2 regions of the Vibrio sp. 1288 genome follow, and region 1 is predicted to be linked to the other one. Evidence: predicted binding sites of a transcription regulator. Region 1 holds the regulator's gene; the other holds the start of a gene.
The links. Region 1 encodes MetJ, which represses methionine synthesis genes. Its sites were predicted from a motif close to TTAGACNTNTANANGTCTAA; they were not measured.
Positions count from the first base shown of each region.

Region 2: a site for MetJ is predicted at 5,777-5,796, ahead of metK (methionine adenosyltransferase). Genes of this name have one in related genera too.

Region 1 is NZ_JAWPOX010000044.1:462-8,150, forward strand. It holds gene R8O11_RS22035 ((2Fe-2S)-binding protein) at 1-130, shown strand, start outside; gene bfr (bacterioferritin) at 224-700, shown strand; gene R8O11_RS22045 (malic enzyme-like NAD(P)-binding protein) at 907-2,184, shown strand; gene metJ (met regulon transcriptional regulator MetJ) at 2,298-2,618, opposite strand; gene R8O11_RS22055 (O-succinylhomoserine (thiol)-lyase) at 2,844-4,004, shown strand; gene R8O11_RS22060 (bifunctional aspartate kinase/homoserine dehydrogenase II) at 4,020-6,428, shown strand; gene metF (methylenetetrahydrofolate reductase) at 6,691-7,593, shown strand; gene R8O11_RS22070 (PadR family transcriptional regulator) at 7,664-7,689, opposite strand, start outside.
Region 2 is NZ_JAWPOX010000021.1:59,841-67,529, forward strand. It holds gene epd (erythrose-4-phosphate dehydrogenase) at 1-346, opposite strand, end outside; gene R8O11_RS16130 (ligand-gated channel protein) at 482-2,440, opposite strand; gene R8O11_RS16135 (LysR family transcriptional regulator) at 2,581-3,474, shown strand; gene tkt (transketolase) at 3,566-5,560, opposite strand; gene metK (methionine adenosyltransferase) at 5,876-7,030, shown strand; gene R8O11_RS16150 (DUF2189 domain-containing protein) at 7,433-7,689, shown strand, end outside.

The sequences.
Region 1 (7,689 bases):
TGAAGGCGTAACAGATATTAAAGGAATCAAAAAGTGCACGGCATTGGGCAGCCAATGTGGTAAGTGCATCAGACAGGCCAAGGAAATTTTAGCGGAAACTAGTTACACGGAATTTAAACAAGCCAGCTAATTGCTGTAAGTATGCAGTAATTATTTGCCTTACATTTTGACACCTTCTCATTTGCTTCTACATTTAAATGAAGCCAAAGAGGAGGGTTTTGTCATGAAAGGCGATCCAATCATCATTCAACATCTCAATAAAGTGCTCGGTAACGAGCTCGTCGCTATTAATCAGTATTTTCTTCACGCCCGAATGTATAAAGACTGGGGCTTAAAGCACCTAGCAGACAAGGAATATCACGAATCTATCGATGAGATGAAGCATGCCGATCATCTAATTGAGCGTATTTTGTTCCTTGAAGGCCTACCGAACCTACAAGATTTAGGTAAGTTGATGATTGGTGAAGATACCAAGGAAATGCTCGAGTGTGACTTAAAGCTTGAAATGGCGGCTATTCCAGATTTAAAAGATGCGATTGCCTACGCTGAAGACATTCGAGATTATGTGTCTCGAGATCTCTTCCAAGATATTCTTGAAGATGAAGAAGAACATGTTGATTGGCTAGAGACGCAACTTGGCTTGATTGAAATGTCTGGTATTGAGAATTATCTCCAAGCGCAATACGTGGACGAAGAGTAACGATACTTTCTAAGTTTGCATACTCCAATAATAGTAAGAAGAAAGAGCACCTGACTCGAAAATCGGGTGCTTAACCCCGTTATCTGGTCTAATCTCTTTTATTATCGGCTTTTTAAGGATATTGCTCGCAATCTTGCCTATGAAGTTTGATTTCTATCCGATAGAATTTATGCCCCCTTACCTAAAAATAAAAAAGAGAAACGTCCATGTCTGAAGACAACCACCAAGCAGCCACTCCAGAAGAAGAACATCGCCAAAAAGCATTGGATTACCATGCTTATCCAACTCCAGGAAAGATTGCTGTCGAACTGACAAAGCCTGCGGAAACGGCGGGTGATCTTGCCCTTGCATATAGCCCTGGTGTTGCAGAGCCAGTGCGTGAAATCGCACAAAACCCGGATAACGTGTACAAGTACACTGCAAAAGGGAACATGGTTGCTGTTATTTCTAACGGTACCGCTATTCTAGGTCTAGGTAACCTAGGTCCACTTGCATCTAAGCCAGTGATGGAAGGTAAAGCGTTACTGTTTAAGCGTTTTGCAGGTCTTGACTCTATTGATATTGAAGTTAAGCACCGCACGATCGATGAATTTGTTGATACTGTTGCGAGCATTGCAGACACTTTTGGCGGTATCAACCTTGAAGATATTAAAGCACCAGACTGTTTTGAGATTGAAAAGCGTCTGATTGAACGTTGTGATGTACCAGTATTCCACGATGATCAACATGGTACTGCTATTGTAACGGCAGCGGGTATGCTGAATGCAATCGAACTTCAAGGTAAGAAACTTGAAGATTCAACAATTGTTTGTCTTGGCGCTGGCGCTGCCGCTGTAGCGTGTATGGAGCTTCTGATCAAATGCGGCGCAATGCGCGAAAAAATCTACATGCTAGATCGCAAAGGTGTGATTCACACTCGTCGTGATGATCTTAATGAATATAAGCAGCTATTTGCGAACAATACAGATAAGCGCACACTAGAAGACGTGATTGAAGGTGCAGATCTGTTCCTAGGTGTATCTGGTCCAAACCTATTGCCAGCGGAAGCGTTGAAGTTGATGGCAGATAAGCCAATCGTATTCGCATGTTCTAACCCGGATCCTGAAATCAAGCCGGAACTTGCTCACGCAGTTCGTGATGACTTGATCATGGGTACTGGCCGTAGTGATTATCCTAACCAAGTTAACAACGTATTGTGTTTCCCATTCATTTTCCGCGGTGCTCTTGATGTGCGTGCAAGTGAAATCAATGATGAAATGAAACTTGCAGCCGTTGAGGCGATTCGTGAGCTAGCAAAAGAGCCTGTACCTGAAGCCGTATTGAAGGCTGCAGGTGTTGATAAGCTAGAGTTTGGTGCGGACTATATTATTCCAAAACCAATGGATTCACGTTTGCTACCACGTGTTGCAAAAGCGGTCGCTCAGGCGGCGGTTAATTCAGGTGTAGCTCGTATCGAGATGCCTGAAAACTACATGGCAGAGTAATATATCTTTCAGATGTGATACATAAAAAATGGGACGCTATTGCGTCCCATTTTTTATGTCATTCATTTGGCTCGAGGCAAGAGTTATTACCTGAAACCTCTTATCAGGCTTTTTTATTCTTCGTCGAATGACTCAAATTCGATGCCCATTTCCGTCATCAGCGCTTTTACTTCTGTTGGAATATCATCAGGACGGTCTTTACGAAGGTCTTCATCTGTCGGAAGTGGCTGACCTGTGTACGCGTGCAAAAATGCCTCGCATAGCAATTCGCTATTGGTTGCATGGCGTAAGTTATTGATCTGACGGCGAGTACGCTCATCAGTTAGCACCTTTAAAACTTTTAGCGGGATAGAGACGGTAATTTTTTTTACTTGTTCGCTTTTTTTGCCGTGCTCTGCATATGGGCTAATGTATTCGCCATTCCAGTCAGCCATTGCACACCTTCATTTATGTAATCGGTTAAAAATAATTTAGGTGCTGATTTTAGCTGCATTTACCGCCATAAGCAAAGACATATAGACGTCTAGAAGTGTTGACGTCTCATTTTTTGACGAGTAAAGTGAACATAACAGCAAAGGAAGCGTGTTGATCACTTTATGTTACTCATTAGATATAGCGCATTCCTATTTAGAAGTCATTACCCGTGAAAGGATACACCCATGAGCACTCGCAAACCTGCGACCATTGCAGTACGCACTGGTATTGAATCAGACAGCCAATATCATGCTGTCGTTCCACCTATTTATCTTTCCACTAACTATGGTTTTCCTGCTTTTGGTGAAGTGCCCAAGTATGATTACACACGATCTGGTAATCCAAACCGCGGACTGTTGGAAAGTGCGCTATCTGAACTCGAGTCTGGAAAAGGAGCGGTTGTTACTAACTGTGGTACGTCGGCATTAAATTTATGGGTTTCCGCTTTTCTCGGCCCAGATGATCTCATTATTGCTCCTCACGATTGTTATGGTGGTACCTATCGTCTTTTTAATACCCGAGCTAACAAAGGCGATTTTAAGGTTCAGTTTGTCGATCAATCAGACGAACAGGCTTTAGATGCTGCATTGGCACAAAAACCAAAACTCATTTTGCTAGAAACTCCGTCAAACCCTCTGGTTCGCGTAGTGGATATTGCAGCTACTTGTGAAAAAGCGAAACAAATCGGCGCGTTAGTTGCGGTGGACAATACCTTTTTGACACCCGTGTACCAAAAACCTTTAGAGCTAGGTGCGGATTTTGTTATCCACTCCACAACAAAGTACATCAACGGTCATTCGGACGTAATTGGTGGGGTAATCATCACCAACACAGAAGCGCATGCAGAAGAGCTTGCATGGTGGGGCAATTGTATTGGTGCAACGGGCACACCTTTCGATAGTTACATGACGCTGCGAGGTATTCGTACGCTTGGTGCTCGTATGCGAGTACATGAAGAGAGCTCACAGCAGGTACTGGCTTACCTACAGAAACAAGTGTTAGTTAAAACTATCTATCATCCAAGCCTGCCGGAACATCCAGGTCATGACATCGCTAAAAAGCAGCAAACGGGCTTTGGCTCTATGTTGAGTTTTGAGTTTGCTGGTTCGTTTGAACAGTTAAAGGTGTTTGTGAAAGAGCTCCAACTGTTTTCATTAGCAGAGTCATTAGGTGGTGTAGAAAGTTTGATTTGCCACCCAGCATCCATGACGCACCGTGCAATGGGTGAGGAGGCACTGGCGGAGGCTGGGGTCTCTCATCAACTATTGCGTTTGTCTGTCGGTTTGGAAGATGCACAAGACCTCATCACAGATTTAGAACAAGCGTTCGCTAAAGCTACCCAGTAATAGGAGACAATAACAATGACTGTACAACGTCAGCTGCATAAGTTTGGTGGCAGTAGCTTAGCAAACCCAGAATGCTACTTACGCGTTGTGGGTATTCTCAAGGAGTATTCGACAGAAAATGATCTGGTGGTCGTCTCTGCTGCAGGAAAAACCACTAACCGCTTGATTGAGTTTTTGGAAGGGTTAAATAAAGATGGCCGAATTGCGCATGAAGCGCTTCAAAGCTTGAGACAGTTCCAAACTGAGCTAATAGAAAGCTTGTTGGAGAGTGAAGCAAAAGAAGAGCTGTTAGCTTTATTACATGATGAGTTCAGTACTCTCTCGGAGCTGACTGCACCACTCACTAATGCGCAAAAAGCCGCGGTACTGGGGCACGGAGAAGTATGGTCTGCTCGCCTATTGGCCGCGTTATTATCTCAACGTTCTATCCCTGCGGTTGCACAAGATGCACGAGCGTTTTTACGTGCAGAAGCGGGAACTCAACCAGAGGTTGATCGCGCTCGTTCATACCCTTTAATTAAAGAGGTCCTCGCGCAGCATAACCATAAACGTGTGGTAATTACTGGCTTTATGGCTCAGAACGAGGCAGGAGAAACCATTCTACTTGGTCGTAACGGCTCTGACTATTCTGCAACGGTCATAGGCGCGCTTGCTGAAGTCAGTACTGTCACGATTTGGAGTGATGTTGCTGGTGTTTATAGTGCCGATCCACGTTTGGTGTCTGACGCTTGTTTATTACCGTTACTTCGATTGGATGAAGCCAGTGAACTTGCTCGCTTAGCTGCCCCAGTGCTACACAGTCGTACGCTTCAGCCTGTGGCGCAAAGTACCATGGACCTTAATCTCAAGTGTAGCTATCTGCCAGAGTCGGGTTCTACTCGTATTGAGCGTGTATTGGCATCTGGTCGTGGCGCTAAAATTATTACTTCACTGGATGATGTTTTATTGGTGCAGTTGTCTTTCATGCATGGGCACGACTTCGAAAAAACACAGAGTGATGTATTACAAGCGTTGCAGCGCGCGCAATTAGAGCCACTGGCATTTGAAGCTCAATCCGATCAGCACACGCTACGCTTGGCTTACACCGCAGAAATCGCCGGTGGTGCATTGAAACACTTGCAAGAGCTTGCGGTAGAGGCTGAAATTAAGCTAAAAGAAGGTTACTCGCTCTTAGCTGCGGTAGGTGCAGGCGTTACGAAAAACGCCAATCATTGCTTTGGCTTTTATCAGAAGCTAAAGCACTCTCCGGTAGAATTTATCTCTGAAACAGACTCAGGGCTGAGCCTAGTCGCTGTTTTGCGCCGTACTGATACCGAGGCGTTGGTTCAAACGATTCATAGCCAGTTGTTCCAAGCGCAAAAACGCGTGGCAGTGGCTTTATGTGGCAAGGGTAATATTGGTTCTAGTTGGCTAAATTTATTTGCTACGCAAAAAAGTGAGCTCGAAAAACGTCATGGTATGAGCTTTGATCTTGTCGCGGTTGTGGATAGCCAAACCTATTGGTTCGATGAGCAAGGTATTGAGGCGGCGAGTGTTGCTGAACGATTTGATGATGAAAGCATAGCAAACAATGGGGATTGGCTGGCACGTTTGGGAGCGCTTAAAAGCTATGATGAAGCAGTCGTGCTTGATGTTACCGCGAGTAAAGAGTTGGCTCAGCGCTACGTAGAAATCGCACAGCAAGGCATTCATTTGATTTCCGCTAACAAAGTGGCCGGTTCCGCAGATAGCCAGTACTACCATCAGGTTCAAGATGCATTCGCTAAAATTGGTCGTCATTGGCTATACAACGCAACGGTTGGTGCTGGGTTACCGATAAACCATACCGTGCGAGATCTTCGTGAAAGTGGGGATGAAATCGTCGCTCTATCGGGTATTTTCTCGGGGACGTTATCATGGCTGTTCCAACAGTTTGATGGTTCTGTGCCATTTAATGATTTAGTCGATCTTGCTTGGCAGCAAGGGTTAACCGAACCTGACCCTCGTTCTGATTTAGATGGCTCCGATGTAATGCGTAAGTTAGTCATCTTGGCTCGAGAATCGGGCCTAGATATAGAACCAGACAGCGTTAAAGTTGAGTCTTTGGTGCCAGAAGAATTAAGAGAACTGAGCTTAGATGATTTCTTCGATAATGGAGCGTTGTTGAGTGAAATACTTCAAGAGCGTCTGACAAAAGCACAGAGAAACGATCAAGTGCTTCGCTATGTGGCGCGTTTAGAAAAAAATGGTAAAGCAACGGTGGGAGTCGAAGCGTTATCTCGTGAGCACGCGCTCGCCAACTTATTGCCATGCGATAACATTTTTGCCATAGAGAGCAAGTGGTACAAAGATAACCCTTTGGTCATTCGAGGACCAGGCGCTGGCAGAGAAGTGACAGCCGGCGCTATTCAATCCGACCTCAACCGATTGGCTGGTTTATTTTAAAGTTGCGATTGACCTAAAAACCCTGGAATTAATCCAGGGTTTTTTATTCCCCTATCAGTGCCATACTGAAGTCATAACCCGTGCAAAATGGTGAGATGATGCTCAAGTAGAAACTTGAACTATCTTCATTATTAACTTGAGAAAAATTCATAATTACAAGGTTGACATTAAATCGTATTCAATACATTCTGTAGACATATAGACGTCTAAACGTCGATTTTAAGGATTTGTTTTCGTGGCGGAGTGCCGCAGGGAGAGTAAGATGGGATATACGCACGCAGGCCATATCGACGCCTTGAACCAGAATATTGCTGAGTTATCAGATAACATCAATGTATCGTTTGAGTTTTTTCCGCCAAGCAGCGCTAAGATGGAAGAAACACTTTGGAATTCAGTGCACCGTCTTAAAACGCTTCAACCTAAATTTGTTTCTGTGACTTACGGTGCGAACTCCGGCGAGCGTGACAGAACACACTCCATCATTAAAGAAATTAAAGCAACAACCGGATTGGTTGCCGCTCCCCATCTCACTTGTATTGATGCGACTCGTGAAGAGTTGATTAATATTGCCGATGATTATTGGAACAATGGTATTGAAAATATCGTCGCTCTGCGTGGTGATATTCCTCCAGGTGGCGGTGCGCCTGATATGTATGCCTCGGATTTGGTTGAGCTGCTGAAATCACGCCACGATTTCGATATCTCCGTTGCTGCATTCCCTGAGGTTCACCCTGAAGCTAAAAGCGCACAGTCTGACTTATTGAACCTAAAACGTAAGGTAGATGCAGGTGCAAACCGTGCTATTACTCAGTTCTTTTTTGACGTTGAGTCTTACCTGCGATTCCGTGACCGTTGTGTCGCAGCAGGAATTGACGTAGAAATTGTGCCAGGAATTTTGCCTGTATCGAACTTTAAGCAAGCGTCTCGCTTTGCGGCACAGAACAACGTGAAAGTACCAGGATGGATGAGCAAACAATTCGATGGTTTGGATGATGATCCGGTGACTCGCCAGCTTGTAGGAGCTAGCCAAGCTATTGATATGGTGCGTGTACTGAGTCGTGAAGGGGTTAAGGACTTTCACTTCTACACACTAAACCGTGCAGAGATGACTTACGCGTTATGCCATACGTTGGGTGTTCGTCCTCGCGCAGTAGTCGGTGCGTAAATCTGGTTTCAAAAAGATAAAAGGCTTGCCAAGTGGCAAGCCTTTTTCGTTTTATCAAAGCAAAAGGAGTTTAACCAATCACTTCAAGTTCAGTTA
Region 2 (7,689 bases), on a different contig from region 1:
GCGCTTGCCCATCCGCTTGCGAACCAAATACGCCAGTGCAATCCAAGACGATATCAACTTCTAAATCACGCCAAGGAAGTAATTCGATTTCGGAGAGATGGAGAATGCGAATGGAATCATATTCACCGCTGTCATGATGAACATGCAAATGTTCTTGGTCATGGGAAATTTTTTTACCAAAGCGACCATGACTGGTGTCATATTGCAGTAGGTGTGCCATCGCCTCTGGCTGTGCTAGTTCGTTTACCGCCACAACCTTGATCTGCTGGTGTTTTCCGCTTTCATACACCGCTCGCAGAACATTACGACCTATACGTCCAAATCCATTGATCGCAACCTTTAGCATTTATCCTTCGCCCTACCAAAAATTTCGTGTCACAGATATTACCTGATCAGGCTGACAAACGCACCTGTTGAATCACAGTAAAGCAGGATTAAAAAAGGTCGAGACTATGCTCGACCTTATTACAACGATAGATAATTAAAATGCGACGTCTAAACCTAACCAGTAGCGACGACCATCTTCAATATATCCGTATTCTTCGTAACTGATTTCCTCGTCCAGCAAGTTATAGATAGCGCCTTTAATACGAGTATTGTCGGTTAACTGGTATGTCACACCGGCGTCCACAAAGGTATAAGCTGGTTCTACGATACTGTTTCTTGATGGGCCAGTAACCGGATCCATTTCTTTACCTCGGTACGTGACTTTCGCCCAGCTCTCTAGATCCGTTGTCGTTTGCCAAGTCACATCCACATTAAACAGATGCTTTGGTAACTGCTGCAGCGGCATGCCTTTGTATTCACCTGTTTTTTGCTCTGAGTCGGTAAATGTGTAGCTCGAGCTAAGGTAAATGGTTTCCGTTAACGGCGATGCTAAGGTCGCTTCAATACCTTGTGTGACCGCTTCGTCCACGTTAATGCGGTACGTTGGATCTGCACCCCATTGGTTTGGTCCATCTGTACAGATGGTATCTGGACAAACAACACGTGTGATCTTGTCTTTGAACTCATTATGGAACGCAGTCAAAGAGACATCTAAACCAGAGTCACCTTGATACAAGACACTGATTTCTTTGTTTAGCGACGTTTCAGGGTCAAGGTCTGGGTTACCGTAGATATTACCGCCGCCACTGACTTGCGCCCAACCAGGAGTAATTTCACGTAATTGCGGAGAACGGAAACCTGTTGCCACACCGCCTTTCACAGTCCAAGACGGGTCAACTCGCCATACACCATAGACACGCGGACTAAAGTGCGCGCCATAGTTTTCGTCATGATCTAGACGGCCGCCAAGCGTAACGCTAAACGGATCAGCAATTCTCCATTCATCTTCAATGAAAACAGCCCACTGCGTATTCGATGTTTCAGTCTTCGATGACGCTTTGTTGGAGGTGAAATCCTCAAGCTCTGCATGAGTAGCGTCCACACCCGTCGTCAACGTATGGTTTCCAATACCAGTCACCAAGCTCGATTTGAACGTGGTGTTGGTGATCGTCATCTCACGAGATTTGTTCTCGCTCTCTTCTCGCTGTAAGTAAGTATCTGAAATTCCCACCGAATCCCAATCACCGTTGTGGCTTACCGTTACGTAATTACGACGATATTCATTCAGTGAATCTTCACACCCACCACGACACCCAGTGGTCGGCACTGAAAGGCCCACATTACCACGACGACTTTGTGCCGAGGTGCCACCTTCTAATTGCACCGAGTGGCGCTCATTAATCTGGTAAGTCAGCTTTGAAGAGATACTCTGCATATCTTTATCTTCATAACCGTATTCGATGTCATCTTCTTCTCTGGTTGTGTACTGACCATATACTTGGAGAGATAAATTTTCAGCCAACGGACCATTAACGAAAAAATTCGCGCTCTGCTCTCCACCTGAGCGGCTATTCTCTTGTATTACCGTGCCCAGTTGAACATTACCCGTCCACTCTAGCGCATCTTTTCGTGTGATGACGTTAATCACACCACCAATCGCATCAGAACCGTAAAGCGTCGACATTGGGCCACGAATAACTTCGATTCGCTCAATCGCTTGAAGAGGAGGTAACCAACCTTGTTCGATACCAGGACCGTCACTATTTGGACGAGTTTCACGCGTGCTTTGACGTTTACCGTCGACCAGTATCAAAGTGTATTTAGAACCCATACCACGGATACTAATGTCGGTAGTATCACCACCACCTGTCACGACAACACCTGGCACACTTTTTAGTGCATCAGTCACATCGCGGTAATAACGGGAGTCCAACTCCTCACGTGAAATCACACTAATACTTGCAGGCGCGTCCGCTTGAGATTGCTCGTAGCTTGATGCAGTTACAACCACTGTTTCCATTTTAGAAACTGCATCATTGGCAAAAACATGAGGGACACTGACGAAGGCTAAAATACCAGTTGCGGTAATAACTGGCAGTCTAAGAGTAGACATCTACATCTCCATAATTGATAATGATTATTATTTTCGAAAGTGAATTATTCACAAATAGAATGAGATGCATAGTGAGAGTTATGGAACGGTTCTTTCCATTTATGGAACTCGTACATAACGCAGTAAGGAGTAAAAGAAATATGCACGACTTAGCATCAATTAGAGCCTTTGATGCGCTCAATCAGCATAAAAGTTTGACAGCCGCTGCTAAAGCCCTTAATCAGCCAAAATCAACGCTAAGTCGTCGCTTGGCACAATTAGAAGAAGACTTCGGTCAGGCTCTAACCGCCAGACAAGGTAATCGATTAGTTCTGACAAGAGCTGGAGAGATCTTTGCCCACTACAGCCGCCAGATTCTTGAGTTAAGCGAAGAGAGTTATGATGCACTGCAAGGTTTAACGAACCAAGTTTCAGGGCCACTGCATATTGTTTGTCACACTGCCTTAGTTAGAAGCTGGCTCGGCGGCGTACTCAATCGTTTTCTTGCTGATAATCCCGATGTTAGAGTTCAACTTACCAGTGACTTTTCTGAGGCACATCATGACCCAGATTTGTTCATCTGGCTCGGTGAACGTAAAGAGCTAGACTGGCGAAAAGAAGTGCTGGGGGTATTTCGCTATACGCCTTTTGCCTCTCCAAATTATCTAAAACAACATGGGCCTATACCGCACCCCAAAGAACTTGAAGCACATCCATGGATCGATTTTGGTTCAGTGCAAGAAAATGGATTGATGCTAGCACACCCTCAACACGGTGAGTTCTTTTTAGAACCCTTTGTTAGTCGCTTATACAGCGACAACATAGCAATGCAAATAGACAGTATCGCGAATGGTCATGGTATTGGACTGCTGCCGACTTGGACAGCATGCGGCTATGAGAAACATCACCCAGGGCGAATCACACCTTGCTTAGAAGGTTGGCTTTCTGAGCCTATTTCCATTAACTGCTATACACCAGCAGGACGACCACCACTGCGCTTATCCGTACTTTTAGACTGCATTCACCAAAGCATTCCACAAGGTTGGAAAACCTGACAAAAATAAAAAGGCCATCATAATGATGGCCTTTCTAACTTTAGCGTTTAACAATCGTCGTTTACGTTCGACTGTTTAGACGGTCCTGCAATTACGCTAGCAATTCTTTTGCTGTGTTCACTACGTTTTCAGTCGTGAAGCCAAACATCTCGAATAGCTGACCAGCAGGTGCAGATTCACCGAATGTTGTCATACCGATGATGCGACCGTCGAAGCCAACGTACTTGTACCAGAAATCAGCAATGCCCGCTTCAATAGCGATACGTGCCGTTACGTCTGATGGCAGTACAGCTTCACGGTAAGCGGCGTCTTGTTTGTCGAAAGCATCTGTTGATGGCATTGAAACAACGCGTACTTTCTTGCCTTCTGAAGTTAGTTGCTCAGCGGCTTTCACTGCAAGCTCAACCTCAGAACCTGTTGCGATAAGGATTAGCTCAGGCTTACCTTCGCTATCTTTCAGGATGTAAGCACCTTTCGCGATGTCTGCGACTTGTTCAGCAGTACGCTCTTGTTGCGCTAGGTTTTGACGAGAGAAGATAAGTGCAGTTGGTGCATCTTTACGTTCAATCGCTAGTTTCCATGCAACTGCAGACTCAACTTGGTCACATGGGCGCCATGTGCTCATGTTTGGAGTTACACGTAGAGACGCCATTTGCTCAACAGGTTGGTGAGTTGGGCCATCTTCGCCAAGACCGATCGAATCATGCGTGTAAACTTGGATGTTCTGAATTTTCATCAGCGCAGCCATACGCATTGCGTTACGAGCGTATTCCATGAACATTAGGAATGTTGCGCCGTAAGGAACGAAACCACCGTGCAATGCGATACCGTTGATGATAGCGGTCATACCGAATTCACGCACACCGTAGTGGATGTAGTTGCCAGAGAAGTCCTCCATTTCTAGAGACTTAGAACCAGACCACATGGTCAGGTTAGAAGGCGCTAGGTCAGCAGAACCACCCATAAACTCAGGAAGCATTTGACCAAACGCTTCTAGTGCATTTTGCGATGCTTTACGTGATGCAATGTTCGCTGGATTTGCTTGAAGATCGGCAATGATTTGGTTCGCTTTTTCTTCCCACTGTGCAGGAAGTTCGCCGTTTAGACGACGTTTAAGCTCTGCCGCTTCTGCAGGGTAAGCTGCAGCGTATGCTTCGAATTTTTCATTCCAAGCTGCTTCTTTCGCGGCGCCCGCTTCTTTTGCATCCCACTCAGCGTAAACATCTGCCGGGATCTCAAATGGGCCGTACTCCCAACCTAGGTATTCGCGAGCCGCTTGGATTTCATCGTGACCTAGTGGTGCACCGTGACAGTCGTGCGAACCAGACTTGTTAGGAGAACCGAAACCGATAATTGTTTTGGTACAGATAAGCGTAGGACGTGGGTCCGCTTTTGCTGCTTCAATTGCTGCGTTGATCGCGTCTGAGTCGTGACCATCGACTGCTGGGATTACATGCCAGCCGTACGCTTCAAAACGCTTAGGTGTATCGTCAGAGAACCAACCTTCAACGTGACCGTCGATAGAGATGCCGTTGTCATCCCAGAATGCAATCAGCTTGCCTAGACCAAGAGTACCTGCAAGAGAGCATGCTTCATGCGAGATGCCTTCCATTAGACAGCCGTCACCCATGAACACATACGTAAAGTGGTCAACGATATCGTGACCTTCTTTGTTGAACTGTGCCGCTAGTGCTTTCTCTGCGATCGCCATACCAACAGCGTTAGTGATGCCTTGACCTAGAGGACCCGTTGTTGTCTCGATACCAGGCGCGTAGCCGTACTCTGGGTGACCTGGGGTTTTTGAGTGCAATTGACGGAAGTTTTTCAGATCGTCAATAGATAGCTCGTAACCGCTTAAGTGCAGTAGAGAGTAAATAAGCATTGACCCATGACCGTTTGACAGCACAAAGCGATCGCGGTCGGCCCACTCTGGGTTTGAAGGGTTATGGTTTAGGTGAGAGCGCCAAAGAACTTCAGCGATATCAGCCATACCCATTGGTGCGCCTGGGTGGCCTGAGTTAGCTTGTTGAACACCATCCATGCTTAGAGCACGAATTGCATTGGCAAGATGTTTACGAGACGACATGTCTGCTCCTGAGTACATTAAGCGAAACGAAAAGTAGGTCATAATTCTCTCAAAGCCCTGTTGGGTGTGCAAACGTTTTCCAGTCCAAAACCTCACAAATATTGCACCTTTCGCGCCAAATCGTTCGAAGTTCTTAAAATTATCAATAAATCAGGCAAACGTTTGGTTATAACAAAAACCAAAAAAGAGCTTGTAATTCGAGCAATCAAATTTAGAATAGACGTCTAGATGTAGATACACCTACAAAAATTAGTATTAATTTGCGCTGGAGAGTTTATCATTCCCCAGTTTTAAACCAGATATAGTGGAGCTAACATGGCTAAGCACCTGTTTACTTCTGAGTCAGTATCAGAAGGTCATCCAGATAAAATTGCAGACCAGATTTCTGATGCGGTTCTTGACGCGATTCTAGAGCAAGATCCAAAGGCTCGTGTTGCATGTGAGACTTACGTTAAAACCGGTATGGTAATGGTGGGTGGTGAAATCACGACTTCAGCATGGGTAGACATCGAAGAGTTAACTCGTGAAACCGTTCGTGAAATCGGCTACGTACATTCAGATATGGGCTTTGACGCAGATTCTTGTGCGGTACTAAACACAATCGGTAAACAGTCGCCAGATATCAACCAAGGTGTTGATAAAGCTGACCCTAAAGAACAAGGTGCAGGCGACCAAGGCATCATGTTTGGTTACGCTTGTAACGAAACTGAAGTACTAATGCCAGCGCCAATTACTTACTCTCACCGTCTTGTTCAAAAGCAAGCAGAAGTTCGTAAAAACGGCACACTACCTTGGTTGCGTCCTGATGCAAAATCTCAGGTAACATTCCAATACGATCAAGGTAACATCGTTGGTATCGACGCGGTTGTTCTTTCAACTCAACACTGTGACTCAATCTCAACTTCAGACCTGCGTGAAGCGGTAATGGAAGAGATCATTAAGCCAGTGCTACCTTCTGAGTGGATCAACAAAGAAACAAACTTCTTCATTAACCCAACCGGTCGCTTCGTAATCGGTGGTCCTATGGGTGACTGTGGCCTAACTGGTCGTAAGATCATCGTAGATACCTACGGCGGCGCAGCTCGTCACGGTGGCGGTGCGTTTTCTGGTAAAGATCCATCAAAAGTTGACCGTAGTGCAGCATACGCAGCACGCTACGTAGCGAAAAACATCGTAGCGGCAGGCATGGCTGACCGTTGTGAGATCCAACTTTCTTACGCAATCGGTGTTGCTGATCCAACGTCTATCATGGTGGAAACGTTCGGTACTGAGAAAGTATCTCACGACATCATCATTGAAGCGGTTCGTCAATTCTTCGACCTACGTCCATACGGTCTACAAGAAATGCTTAACCTTCTTCAACCTATCTACAAGAAGACAGCGGCTTACGGTCACTTCGGTCGTGAAGAATTCCCGTGGGAAGCGACAGACAAAGCTGCACTTCTACGCGATTTCGCTGGCATCAAATAATCAAGCCAAGCAAGAATCAATCAAGCCCTCGCCTATGGCGGGGGCTTTTTATTTTCAGCAACTTTTATCCAGCCATTTCGGCTCATACCGCCCTGCCCCACAAAGCAGTCCTGTTTCTCCCTCATTTTTATACCGAATAAATTTTAAGCAATTATTTGTAAATTATCCCATCTCCGCCAATAGTTAAAATATTGTTAACTCCAATTTAAATAGAGACGTCGGATGCTGGCGACTGTGGAAGCAACACTTAAGTAAAGACATGAGTCAGGCATCTTTATGGCCGATACCAAACTAAGCCAATGCTCAGATGTAAACTTGAAAAAGTCGCTTCAAGTTTGACTGAACAAAAACCGCTGTCAGTTGGTATAAGCGGATAATGTGGGAATAAATCAAGGAGGAGTTATGCCTCGAACTGTTAATCCATCGGACTTCCACAACAAGCGAAAGGAAGTGCCAGACAACGAATACGCCAGAACCATACCGTGCAATACGGTCAATCTTTCTGCACCTTTTCATTGGCTAGCATTAGGTCTGCATGATTTCGTGCGAATGCCACTTATTAGTGCTTTCTATGGCATCTGTTTTATGGCAGCTGCGATAGGCATTGTTTTGCTCGTACAGTGGCAAGGCACACACTTGGTCGTCATGCCCAGTTTGAT